One region of the Ensifer sp. GW821-FHT05G01 genome, then DNA from elsewhere that is predicted to be linked to it. Evidence: riboswitches for the same ligand, from Rfam matches in the RefSeq annotation. Region 1 holds a riboswitch; each other region holds the start of a gene.
What was found. A riboswitch is a leader RNA that binds a small molecule or an ion and turns the genes downstream of it on or off. The one in region 1 is predicted to bind thiamine pyrophosphate.
Positions count from the first base shown of each region.

Region 2: another riboswitch for thiamine pyrophosphate. It lies ahead of thiC (phosphomethylpyrimidine synthase ThiC); the one in region 1 lies ahead of thiB (thiamine ABC transporter substrate binding subunit).
Region 3: another riboswitch for thiamine pyrophosphate. It lies ahead of thiO (glycine oxidase ThiO); the one in region 1 lies ahead of thiB (thiamine ABC transporter substrate binding subunit).

Region 1 covers NZ_JBWKSC010000005.1:260,445-264,324, reverse strand. Annotated here, with positions in the region: gene thiP (thiamine/thiamine pyrophosphate ABC transporter permease ThiP) at 1-953, opposite strand, end outside; gene thiB (thiamine ABC transporter substrate binding subunit) at 985-2,013, opposite strand; TPP riboswitch at 2,063-2,180, opposite strand; gene AC07UR_RS14965 (thiamine diphosphokinase) at 2,357-3,007, shown strand; gene AC07UR_RS14960 (ABC-F family ATP-binding cassette domain-containing protein) at 3,011-3,880, shown strand, end outside.
Region 2 covers NZ_JBWKSC010000002.1:383,509-387,388, reverse strand. Annotated here, with positions in the region: gene AC07UR_RS07560 (sensor histidine kinase) at 1-371, shown strand, start outside; gene AC07UR_RS07555 (sigma-54-dependent transcriptional regulator) at 375-1,739, shown strand; TPP riboswitch at 1,815-1,946, shown strand; gene thiC (phosphomethylpyrimidine synthase ThiC) at 2,041-3,861, shown strand.
Region 3 covers NZ_JBWKSC010000022.1:41,741-45,620, reverse strand. Annotated here, with positions in the region: gene AC07UR_RS33640 (thiamine phosphate synthase) at 1-277, opposite strand, end outside; gene AC07UR_RS33635 (thiazole synthase) at 274-1,047, opposite strand; gene thiS (sulfur carrier protein ThiS) at 1,050-1,247, opposite strand; gene thiO (glycine oxidase ThiO) at 1,237-2,232, opposite strand; TPP riboswitch at 2,454-2,585, opposite strand; gene AC07UR_RS33620 (hypothetical protein) at 2,744-2,920, opposite strand; gene AC07UR_RS33615 (ABC transporter substrate-binding protein) at 3,515-3,880, opposite strand, start outside.

The DNA.
Region 1 (3,880 bases):
ACGGTCGGATCGCCCGCCAGCTTCGGCAGGTCGGCGCGCAGGCCGGAACCGACAACGGCGGTCAGTGGCGCACCAATGAAGACGAGCGCGAACAGGATCCAGCCGGTATCGGACAGGCGGGAGAGGCCGGTATCTGCATCGTACCGCATTGACGCTCGACCGCCGGTGACGCTTTGCGCCGGCTCCGTCGCGACACGGGCGAGGACCAGGAGCAGCGCGCCGGTCATGACAATCTGCAGGGCAGAGAGTGCAATCGCCCTCTGAGGATCGAAGTCGAAGCGTAGCGCCTGATAGATTGCAACCTCGATGGTGCTGGCGGCCGGCCCGCCACCGAGCGTCAGCACCAGCGTGAAGCTGGTGGCGCAAAGCATGAAAACGAGGCCGGCGGCACCTGGCAGCAATCCGCGCAGGATCGGCCACTCGACAAAGCGGAAGAGTGCGGCGGGCGGCATGCCGAGATTGGCGGCGGTTCTCCAGTATTCCGAGGGGATGCGCTCCAGCCCGGCAAGGAAGAGGCGTGCGACCAGCGGCATGTTGAAGAAGACGTGAGCAAGCAGGATGCCGAAGAGGCCGTAGATGCTGACAGGCTGTTGAAGCCCGAGCCCGGCCAGAGCCGTATTGAGTACACCCTGCCGGCCCCAGATCTCGATTAAGCCCAGGGCGCCGACCAGAACAGGAAGGCCGAGCGGCAGGGCCATGAGCCGCAGCACCCAGACGCGGCCGGGAAAACGCGCCCGACGTGCCAGTGCGCGGGCGATCGGAATGGCGAGCAGAACCGAGAGCAGCGTCGAAAGGCTCGCCTGCAGCAATGTGAAGCGCGTCACCCGCCAGATATAGGCATCGAACAGCACGCCATTGCCGAAGCCGCCGCCCTGAAACAGAAGCGCTGCGACCGCCAGACAGACGAACAGAAGGATGCCGCCGAGACTTAAAGTCCCGGCGGTGATCGTGATCCTGTTTTCGGCAGGCGCGAACAAGCGCGCCTCAGTTCTTGCTCATGGCCGCGAGCCATTCGTCGATCCAGGCCTTGCGGTTTGCCGCCACGTCTCCCGACGGCAGCAGGAAGGTCTTGGCCGGATTGACCAGCTTGCCGAAGGCTTCAGGCAGCGGTTCCTTGGTGGCGGCGACAGGCATCATCCAGTTGGTGGTCGGGATGATCGACTGGAACTCCGGACCGGTCATGAAGCCGAGAAATTGCTTGGCAAGCTCCGGCTCCTTGGCGCTCTTGGTCATGCCGGCGACTTCGATCTGGATGTAGTGGCCTTCCGAGAATTCGGCCGCCTGGTAGCGGTCGGTGTTCTCAGCCACCATGTGGTAGGCGGGAGACGTGGTGTAGGAGAGCACCATCGGTGCTTCGCCCTTGGTGAAGAGACCATAGGCTTCCGACCAGCCTGGCGTCACGGTCAGAACCCGATCCTTGAGCTTGGCCCAGGCGGCACCGGCTTCGTCGCCATAGACGGCCTTGACCCACAGGAGCAGGCCGAGACCCGGCGTCGATGTGCGCGGATCCTCGATGACGATCTTCTGCGACGGGTCGCCTTCGACCAGGTCCTTCAGGCTCTTCGGCGGGGTTTTCAGGGTCTGGGTGTCGTAGACGACGGCGAAATGGCCGTAATCATAGGGAAGGAAGGTGTCGTCGGTGAAGTCGCCGGGCACCTTGACGTCCTTGGCCTCGATGCCGTGCGGCGCGAAGAAGCCGGTGGCCTTGGCTTCGGCGACGAGGTTGGTGTCGAGGCCAAGCACGATGTCAGCCTTGGAGGCAGCACCCTCGAGTTTCAGGCGGGTCAGAAGCTCCACGCCATCGGCGACGCCGACATAGGTGACCTTGCATTCGCAGGTCTTCTCGAAGGCTTCGGCGACCTTGGCGCCCGGGCCCCATTCGGTGATGAAGCTCTCATAGGTGTAGACGGTCAGAGTCTTGTCTGCGGCAGACGCGCCGGTCGTAAAGACAAGGCTGGCGGCAGCGGCAAGCGCTAGCCGGCTAAGGAACTTCAGTTGCGATGATTTGGACATGGCAGGCACCTCTCCCTAAAAATAATGTTGCATGGGAAAAGGGCGTATCGATCCGATCGCGTCTAATCCCTCCGCCGGTATGAGCCGGATCAGGTTCCGCGGGTTGGCGTTAAACGCCTCTCAGCCTTCGGCCAGCATGTGGTCGGAAGGCACCCCGTTAGAGCGGGTAGAGATTTACCGCCGTGACGGTTTGATGGCAAGCGGAGTTTGAACGCGGTATCCGGCAGCCCGACGCTCGCCGATGCTGCCAAGCCTGATGACATCAACGCAAAATCGCCGGATCGCCCCCTCGTTCGGTTTTCTTGCTTTTCCTTGGCAGTGCCTTTGCGCTATGGGCTTTGCCATGGCCCGATCCACCTTCACCATTCTGCTCGGCGGTGCACTGACCCTTACCGATCGCCTTGCGCGCCAGCTTGCCGGCAGCCGCTTCGTTGCGGCCGATGGCGGCATGCGGCATGCGCGCACCCTGTCGGTAATCCCCGACGTCTGGGTTGGCGATTTCGATTCGACCGAGGAGACGCTGCTTGCCGAGTTTGCCGGCGTCCCGCGCGAACCCTATCCCGCCGCCAAGGCTGCAACCGATGGTGAAATCGCCGTCGAGGCTGCGCTTACGCGCGGTGCGGGAGCCCTGATCTTTGCCGGTGCGCTCGGAGGATCCCGCAGCGATCATGCCTTCCTGCACCTGCTTCAGGCCGCTTCGCTGGCCGAACGCGGCTTGCCGGTGTTCATGACGTCGGGCGAGGAAGAGGCCTATCCGCTGCTTTCAGGCGAGATCGAGATCGATCTGCCGAAGGGCAGTCTGTTTTCGATCCTCGGACTGACCGATCTCTTCGGCCTGACGATCGTCAATGCGCGCTATCCGCTCACCGATTTCACCTTGCCGTTCGGGTCGTCCCGCACCGTTTCCAATGTTGCGGAGGGTCCCCTTCGCATTTCCCTCGACACCGGCCGGGCGATTGTTCTCGCTCGCCCCTATGACCTTTCCGGAGCCTGAGCCTTGGCGCCTCCCATTCTGAAACTCGACGATATCTTCCTCACCTTCGGGGGCACGCCGCTTCTGGCCGGCGCCAACCTGCAGGTGGAGCCGGGTGATCGCATCTGCCTTGTCGGGCGCAACGGTTCCGGCAAATCGACGCTGATGAAGATCGCTGCCGGTCTTGCCGAGGCGCAATCGGGTGAGGTGTTCCGCCATCCGTCCTCGACGGTCCGTTACCTGCCCCAGGCACCGGATTTCGAAGGCTACGACACGGTGCAGGCCTATGCGGAATCGGGTCTTGGTCCGAGCGACGATCCGTACCGCGTCACCTATCTGCTGCAGCATCTGGGCCTGACCGGCGAAGAAGACCCGTCGCGCCTTTCCGGCGGCGAGGCGCGCCGCGCAGCACTTGCGCGCGTGATGGCGCCGGAGCCGGATATTCTTCTGCTCGACGAGCCAACCAACCACCTCGACCTGCCGACGATCGAATGGCTCGAAGACGAGCTGACCCGCAGCCGCTCGGCCCTGGTGCTGATCTCGCACGACCGGCGGTTCTTGGAAAAAGTATCGACAGCAACCGTCTGGCTCGACCGCGGCCAGTCGCGCCGGCTCGACCGGGGTTTCGGCCATTTCGAAGCCTGGCGCGACGAGGTGCTGGAGGCCGAAGAGCTGGAACAGCACAAGCTCGGCAAGGCGATCGAGCGTGAGGAGCACTGGCTGCGCTACGGCGTGACCGCCCGGCGCAAGCGCAACATGCGCCGTCTCGGCGAGCTGCAGGACATGCGCTCGCGCCATCGCGGCCACAAGGGGCCGCAGGGCTCCGTCCAGGCGACGGCCTCCGACGCCAAGGAATCCGGCAAGCTGGTCATCGAGGCGGAAAAGATCACCAAG
Region 2 (3,880 bases), on a different contig from region 1:
ACGCGATCGTCATCGACCTGCCCGACAACGGGCTCAGTGTGCTCGGCAACCGTATCCGCCTGGAGCAGGTGCTGATCAACCTCTTGCAGAATGCTCTGGAAGCCCTCGGCGATCGGCCGGATGCCGAGATCCATGTCCGTTGCGAAACTGGTCCCAACGATACTGTTTTGCTTGTTGTCGCCGACAATGGTCCGGGCATAAGGCCCGATATCCTTGAAGACTTGTTCACGCCGTTCAACACCTCCAAGGATCAGGGTCTCGGACTCGGCCTTGCCATTTCCAAGGAGATCGTCGTCGACTACGGCGGCGACATCGACGTCAAGACCGGGCCTGAGGGCACCGTCTTCATCGTGCGACTGAAGAGGGCCTGAGCGATGCAGCAATCCGTATGCCTCGTTGACGACGACAGCGACCTGCGCAAGGCGATGAAGCAGACGCTCGAGCTTGCCGGCCTGAGCGTGACAGACTTTCCCGGTGCGGCGGATGCGCTCGCCGTGCTCGGCCCCGACTTCGGCGGTATCGTCATCAGCGATATTCGCATGCCGGGGATCGATGGCCTCACATTGTTTCGCCGGGTCGCCGGCTTCGACCCCGACCTTCCCGTCATCCTGGTCACCGGCCACGGCGATATTCCGATGGCCGTGCAGGCCCTTAAGGACGGCGTCTATGACTTCATTCCGAAACCCTTTGCTGCCGACCGTCTTGTGCAAAGCGCGCGCCGCGCGCTCGAAAAACGCCGACTGGTGATGGAGAACCGCGCGCTGAAGCGCGCGGCCGAAACGGCGGGCGAAAGCCTGCCGCTGATCGGCCAGACGCCGGTCATGGAACGGCTGCGCCAGACCTTGCGACATATCGCCGACACCGATGTCGATGTGCTCGTCGCCGGCGAGACCGGCAGCGGCAAGGAAGTGGTGGCGACGCTGCTGCACAACTGGAGCCGGCGCCGGGATGGGAATTTCGTGGCGCTGAATTGCGGCGCACTGCCGGAAACGGTGATCGAAAGCGAACTTTTCGGCCACGAACAGGGCGCCTTTACCGGTGCGCTGAAGAAGCGCATCGGCCGCATCGAGCATGCGAGCGGCGGCACGCTTTTCCTCGACGAGATCGAGGCGATGCCGCCGGCAACGCAGGTCAAGATGCTGCGCGTGCTGGAAGCCCGCGAAATCACCCCGCTTGGCACCAACGTGGTGCGCCCTGTCGATATCCGCGTCATCGCCGCCGCCAAGATCGATCTCGGCGATCCGGCCCAGCGCGGCGACTTTCGCGAGGATCTCTATTTCCGGCTGAACGTCGTAACCCTGTCGATCCCGCCGCTGCGCGAGCGCCACGACGACATCCCGCTGCTGTTCTCGCATTTCCTGACGCGGGCGGCGGAGCGGTTCAAGCGCGACGTTCCTGATATCTCGCCAGCGGTGCGCCACCATCTAATGTCGCATTCCTGGCCTGGCAATGTGCGCGAGCTCTCGCATTTCGCCGAACGCGTCGCCCTTGGCGTCGAGGGTCCCCTCGGACAAGCGACCGCCAGCCCGACAGCATCCGCTGCCGCCCTTCCCGAGCGGCTTGAGCGCTACGAAGCGGAGATTTTGAAGGAGGCGCTGCGGGCGCAGCGCGGCGACGTCAAGGCGACGATCGAGGTGCTCGGCATTCCGCGCAAGACCTTCTACGACAAGCTGCAGCGGCACGGCATCAATCGTGCGGATTATGCCGAGCGCCCGGCATCCGAAAAGCCCGGTCGCTAGCGCGCGATCAACAGGCGAAGGACACAACCGCCGGATTAGCGCTTGACGGCGCATCCGGATCGATGGCTTTCTTAAGGCATTCACCAGGGGGGTCCCGTCAAGGGGCTGAGATTCTGCTGGTCGGATCGGCTTGGCCGACCGAGGCGCAGTGACCCGTTGAACCTGATCCAGTTCATACTGGCGTAGGGACGGTGCAGACATCGACGCCACGATTCCGTCCTTCGCACGGAATTTCGGGCGAACCTGTCTTTTCCTTCCGGCTTCAGAACTGGGTCTCCAACCGCAAACTTGGAGCCTCATCATGAATATTGCCACCAAACCCGCAGGCCTCTCCGTCACCAAAGGCCCGCTTTCCGCTTCGAAGAAGGTCTATAAATCCGGCGCGATCCACCCTGAAATCCGCGTGCCGATGCGCGAAATCGCCCTGCACCCGACATCGGGCGAGCCGCCGGTCACGGTCTATGATGCCTCCGGGCCATACACCGTCGAAGACGTAAACATCCGCATCGAGGACGGGCTGCCGAGACCGCGGCGCAACTGGATCATCGCGCGCGGCGATGTCGAGGCCTATGACGGTCGTTGCGTCCGGCCCGAGGATAACGGTTTTGCCAGCGGCGACCGGCTGACACCGACCTTCCCCTTCCGTCATGCACCGCTGCGGGCAACCGGAAGGCGCGCCGTGACGCAGCTTGCCTATGCGCGCGCCGGCATCATCACGCCGGAAATGGAGTTTGTCGCCATCCGCGAAAACATCGGTCGCGACGCTGCGCGTGCCACGGCGCGCGACGGCGAAAGCTTCGGCGCCCATATCCCTGACCACGTCACACCGGAATTCGTCCGCCAGGAGATCGCCAGCGGCCGCGCCGTACTGCCGGCCAACATCAACCACCCGGAATCCGAGCCGATGATCATTGGCCGGAATTTCCTGGTGAAGATCAACGCCAATATCGGCAACTCCGCCGTCACCTCCTCGATGGCCGAGGAAGTCGAGAAAATGGTCTGGGCGACGCGTTGGGGCGCCGACACTGTCATGGATCTGTCGACCGGGCGCAACATCCACAACATCCGCGAATGGATCATCCGCAATTCGCCCGTGCCGATCGGCACCGTGCCGCTCTATCAGGCACTCGAAAAGGTCAACGGCATCGCCGAGGATCTGACCTGGGAGGTCTATCGCGACACGCTGATCGAACAGGCGGAACAAGGCGTCGACTACTTCACCATCCATGCCGGTGTCCGGCTTCACTATATCCCGTTGACGGTCGATCGCGTCACCGGCATCGTCTCGCGCGGCGGCTCGATCATGGCCAAGTGGTGCCTGCATCACCACAAGGAGAGCTTTCTCTACGAGCACTTTGCCGAGATCTGCGACATCTGCCGCGCCTATGACGTGTCGTTCTCGCTCGGAGATGGCCTGCGCCCGGGCTCGATTGCGGACGCCAACGACGCGGCGCAATTTTCCGAGCTGGAAACGCTGGGCGAACTGACGAAGATCGCCTGGGCCAGGGATTGCCAGGTGATGATCGAAGGCCCCGGCCACGTGCCGATGCACAAAATCAAGGAGAACATGGACAAGCAGCTCGCGGTCTGCGGCGAGGCGCCATTCTATACGCTTGGGCCGCTCACGACCGATATCGCGCCCGGCTACGACCACATCACGTCCGGCATCGGGGCGGCTATGATCGGCTGGTTTGGCACCGCCATGCTCTGCTACGTGACGCCGAAGGAGCATCTGGGGCTTCCCGACCGAAACGACGTAAAGACCGGGGTGATCACCTACAAGATCGCCGCCCACGCCGCCGACCTCGCCAAGGGGCACCCGGCCGCGCGCACCCGCGACGACGCCCTGTCGCGCGCTCGTTTCGAATTCCGCTGGGAAGATCAGTTCAACCTGTCGCTCGATCCGGAGACGGCACGCGCCTTCCACGATGAGACCTTGCCGAAGGAGGCGCACAAGGTCGCGCATTTCTGCTCGATGTGCGGCCCGAAATTCTGCTCGATGCGGATCTCGCACGACATCCGCGCCGAGGCGCAGAAAGAAGGGTTTCAGGCGATGGCGGCGAAGTATCGTGAGGGCGGCGACCTCTATATACCGGTGGAGGCAGTTGTGGCCGAAGGATAGCGACGACGGCGGAAGGGTC
Region 3 (3,880 bases), on a different contig from region 1:
CGCCCCCACGGATCGCGGCCAAGTCAGCTCGCTCCAGATCTTCCTGGCCGAGATGAACGAAATCGCAGCCTTCGTCGATCGCCGCGCGCCAATGGTCGTTGACGACAAGTTGGCAACCGTGTCTGGCGCATATGGTCCTGGAAGTGCGAATGTCGCGACGAACCTCGCTATCGGGTCTCTCCTTGATGCGAAGCTGGACCAACTTGACCCCGATTGGAACGAGGCGTTCGACCCAATGGGCGCTGTCGACAATGAGGTAGAAGGGATCGAGCCTCATGAGAAGACCGCCTTTCCGATCACCGGGGTGGAGGGGACAGCCATGTCTCTCGGTTCGAGCATGCCGGCTTCGAAAGCCAACCGCCCGGCCTCGATAGCCTTGGCAAAACCCAATGCCATCACGGCCGGATTTCCGGCACCGGCCACCGCCGTGTTCAGGAGCACGGCATCGAACCCGAGCTCCATCACCGTCGTTGCATGTGAAGGGCGGCCGATGCCCGCATCGACAATCAATGGCACATCAGGGAAATGCGCGCGCATCGACCTCAAGGCGGACAGGTTTTGCGGCCCCATGGCACTGCCGATCGGAGCACACCAGGGCATCAGCACGCGGCAACCAGCTTCCAGCAGGCGTTCGGCAACAACCAGATCGTCGGTCGTATAGGGAAAGACCTCGAAGCCTTCGTTCGAAAGGATCCGTGCGGCTTCGACCAGCGCGAACACATCCGGTTGCAATGTGTCATGATTGCCGATCACTTCGAGCTTGATCCAGTTCGTCTTGAAAACCTCGCGCGCCATCTTGGCAGTCAGCACCGCCTCCTTGGTGGTGTGGCAGCCGGCGGTGTTGGGCAGTATTTTCGTCCCGAGGTCGCGGATCAGCTCGAAAAACGCACCTCCCCCTTTGCCGCCGGCCGTCTCTCTCCTCAAGGAGACCGTGACGATTTGTGTCTCTGAGGCCCGTACGGCGTCGGACAGTACGGCTGGCGATGGATAGCCCGCCGTGCCCAGGAGCAGTCGAGTGGTGATATCCGTGTCGTAGACGTGCAGCATGCTCAGCCACCTTTCATCGGCGAGAGAATTTCGATGCGATCATGGTCGCGTAAGCGCCATCCATCGCGGTCGGCCGCGTGAACGAGTTCGCCGTTGACAGCGGTTGCCAGCCAGCTTCCTTCATAGTCGAGTGCTGCCATCAGTTCGGCGAGCGTCGAGCAGGCGATCTCCTGCTCCTCGCCATTGACGTTAAGGTTCATCATAGAACTCCGATCTGTGGTCCGGGTTGAGCAGAAGTTCCGCAACGTCATGCGCTAGGGCCGGCGAGAGTAGGAAACCGTGTCGATACGTGCCGTTCAGGGAATAGATTGAGCCGGTTCTCGTGATCCTCGGCAGATTGTCGGGGTAGGCGGGGCGAATACCAGTTCCAGTTTCAGTAATCTGCGCCTCGCCGAAGGCCGGGTGCAGGGCGTAGGCGGCGTTCAAGAGCTCCATCAATGACCGTGCCGCGATAGGACCGGACAATTCGCTCTCAATCATTGTTGCCCCGACCATGAAGACGCGCTCACGCCGTGGAACGACATAGATGGGGTGTCGTGGATGCAGGAAGCGCACTGGACGTGACAGTTGAATGTCGCCGGTGCGCAGATAGAGCATCTCGCCACGCACGCCCCGCAGAGCCGCGTCATCCGGGAGCCTGGCACGCCCGGTGCAATCGATAGACCAAGAGACACGGTGGTCGACGGTGGCATCGGTCGCCTGGCCGAAGTGAAAACGCACCCTCATGGCCACTAAAGTGTCATGGAGAGATGACAGCGCCTCTCTTGGATCGAGATGCGCTTCCTTCGGGAAGTAGAGTGCACGCGAGAAGCGGCCGGCCAGATCCGGTTCCAGTGCGGCGATCTCGTCGGCATCAAGCCATCTGTACCCGGTGGTTCGTGTCGAAAACCGATCGAGCTCGCGAGTGTCACGTGGGGCGGCGACGACAAGTGTGCCCTCCTGCGTGACTTTGTCGGGCAGCGCCGCCTGCCACCACTCAATGGCTGTCGCACCGAGGCGTTCGACTTTTTCGTCGGCACCTTCGCGCTCACACCAGGGTGCCAGCATGCCACCGGCAAACCAGGATGCACCGGCGCCAATGCGTTCGGCCCGCTCGACAATGTCGACCTCAATGCCGCGCCGCGCCAGTTCGTAGGCCGTGACGAGACCGACGACTCCCGCTCCCTTAATGACCACCGGTTGCATTCGCCTTCCGCTCGATCCGATACTTGGGTGTCGCGGTAGGGTCATTTGCCCATTCGCCGCTGCGCTAACGGACGTCGGTGTTGCCGTCTATATCTGCGGTACGGTTCGTGTGCGGCATATGAAAAAACCATTCGCTGGCTCCAACTTTAACGTTTGGAGACCCAGATCCTGGAGCTGGAAAGATAGAGACACGTCCAAGCGATCGCAAAGGAGCTGTCGCAGCGCCGTCGTTCCCACCGTCCCTACGCCAGCATGAACTGGATCAGGTTCAACGGGTCATTGCGCTGCGGTCGAAAAAGCCGATCCGCCCAGCAATATCTCAGCCCCCTGTCAGGACCCCCCTGGTGAATGAACCGAGTTCAAAGGCCAATGCCCTGCTTTGTCAAGTGTCGTTTTGGTGGTCATGTTGACAACCTAGGTCGCCAGATTTTGTAGCGGTCAGCGCAAGGAACGCATCGTCATGCCTGACGCCGTCATCATGATCTGCAAGGAGGGCGCCTGCATGGCGAAGCTATTTCAGGTGCTTCGGCGGCTCGTCATTTTCATCCGGGTTTGGGTTGGGAATCTCGTCGGGAAGGACGTCGGGCTCTGGTTCCTCGATAGGAGGCTGCGGCATGTCCGGCGGCAGGCCTGGGGGCAGGTCGGGAGCGGGCGGCGTCGGGATAGGTTCAGTCGGTATCGTGCTCATGTTGGTCTCCTCATTTGGAAGGCCAACTTATCCCGCGCCGGTTTTGTTCCGCTGGATGGCTGCATCATGCGCAAAGGACGACCTGACGGATCTGCCGATCCGGCGGCGATCGGCTCGATCATTGAGTTTGGGTATCAGACTGATTTGTCTGCGACGACCCTGTGAACATTGTCGTCGCAGGTCGAAACGCCCAGACCAGCAGGATGCTCATCGAGACGAACAACAAAGAGAAAACAAGACGATTTGACATGGCGCTTTCCTTCACATTTGGAGCTCAGTGAAAGCAGATTTCAGCATTCGTCGCCGTGTCAGGTCGAGCAAGTCTGGCATGGAGACGCGCAGGCGCGATAATCAAGGCGTCGCGGCTGTGCAGGTGACGTGTCCTGTCGCCGCATCGCGCGTCTTTTGGAGTGTCGCGAGACCGGGGTAGCAGCCGCCGCAAGGAGCCATATGGGATGAGACGGGGAGGTATTCCGGCTTGCGCGTGCCTTTATCAGCTCTCCGGCGCGCCGCCAGATTGCGCGACAGCCCAGATCTTTCCCGGGAGGATCCGAGCTGTCGGTTTCATGCTTGCGGCTTTTTCATCGTTATGGGCTAGCGAAGCCACTCGTTCCAGCGTTGCAGCAATTGCGCCGCATTGGCGTTGATCCATTCAGCGTCGGGGACAACCATAAAGTCCCGAACCTCGTTCGCATGCGGCATCGTCTTGCGCACGTCCTCCGACATCAAGGCGATTGCGTCGGTGCTTGGCGGCGTGCACGAAAGCACTTCGCAAGCCATTGCCTGCGCCTCCGGCGAATTCAGCCAGAACGCCATCAGTTTTAGCGCGTTGTCACGATTCTTTGCTCCTTTGACGAGCGCAATGCGGTCGCCGACCAGAAACGATGCCTTATAGGACCATCCAATCGGTAAACCTTCGTTCTGCATCGCCTTGGCGCGCGTCAGCCAAATCTGCCCAAT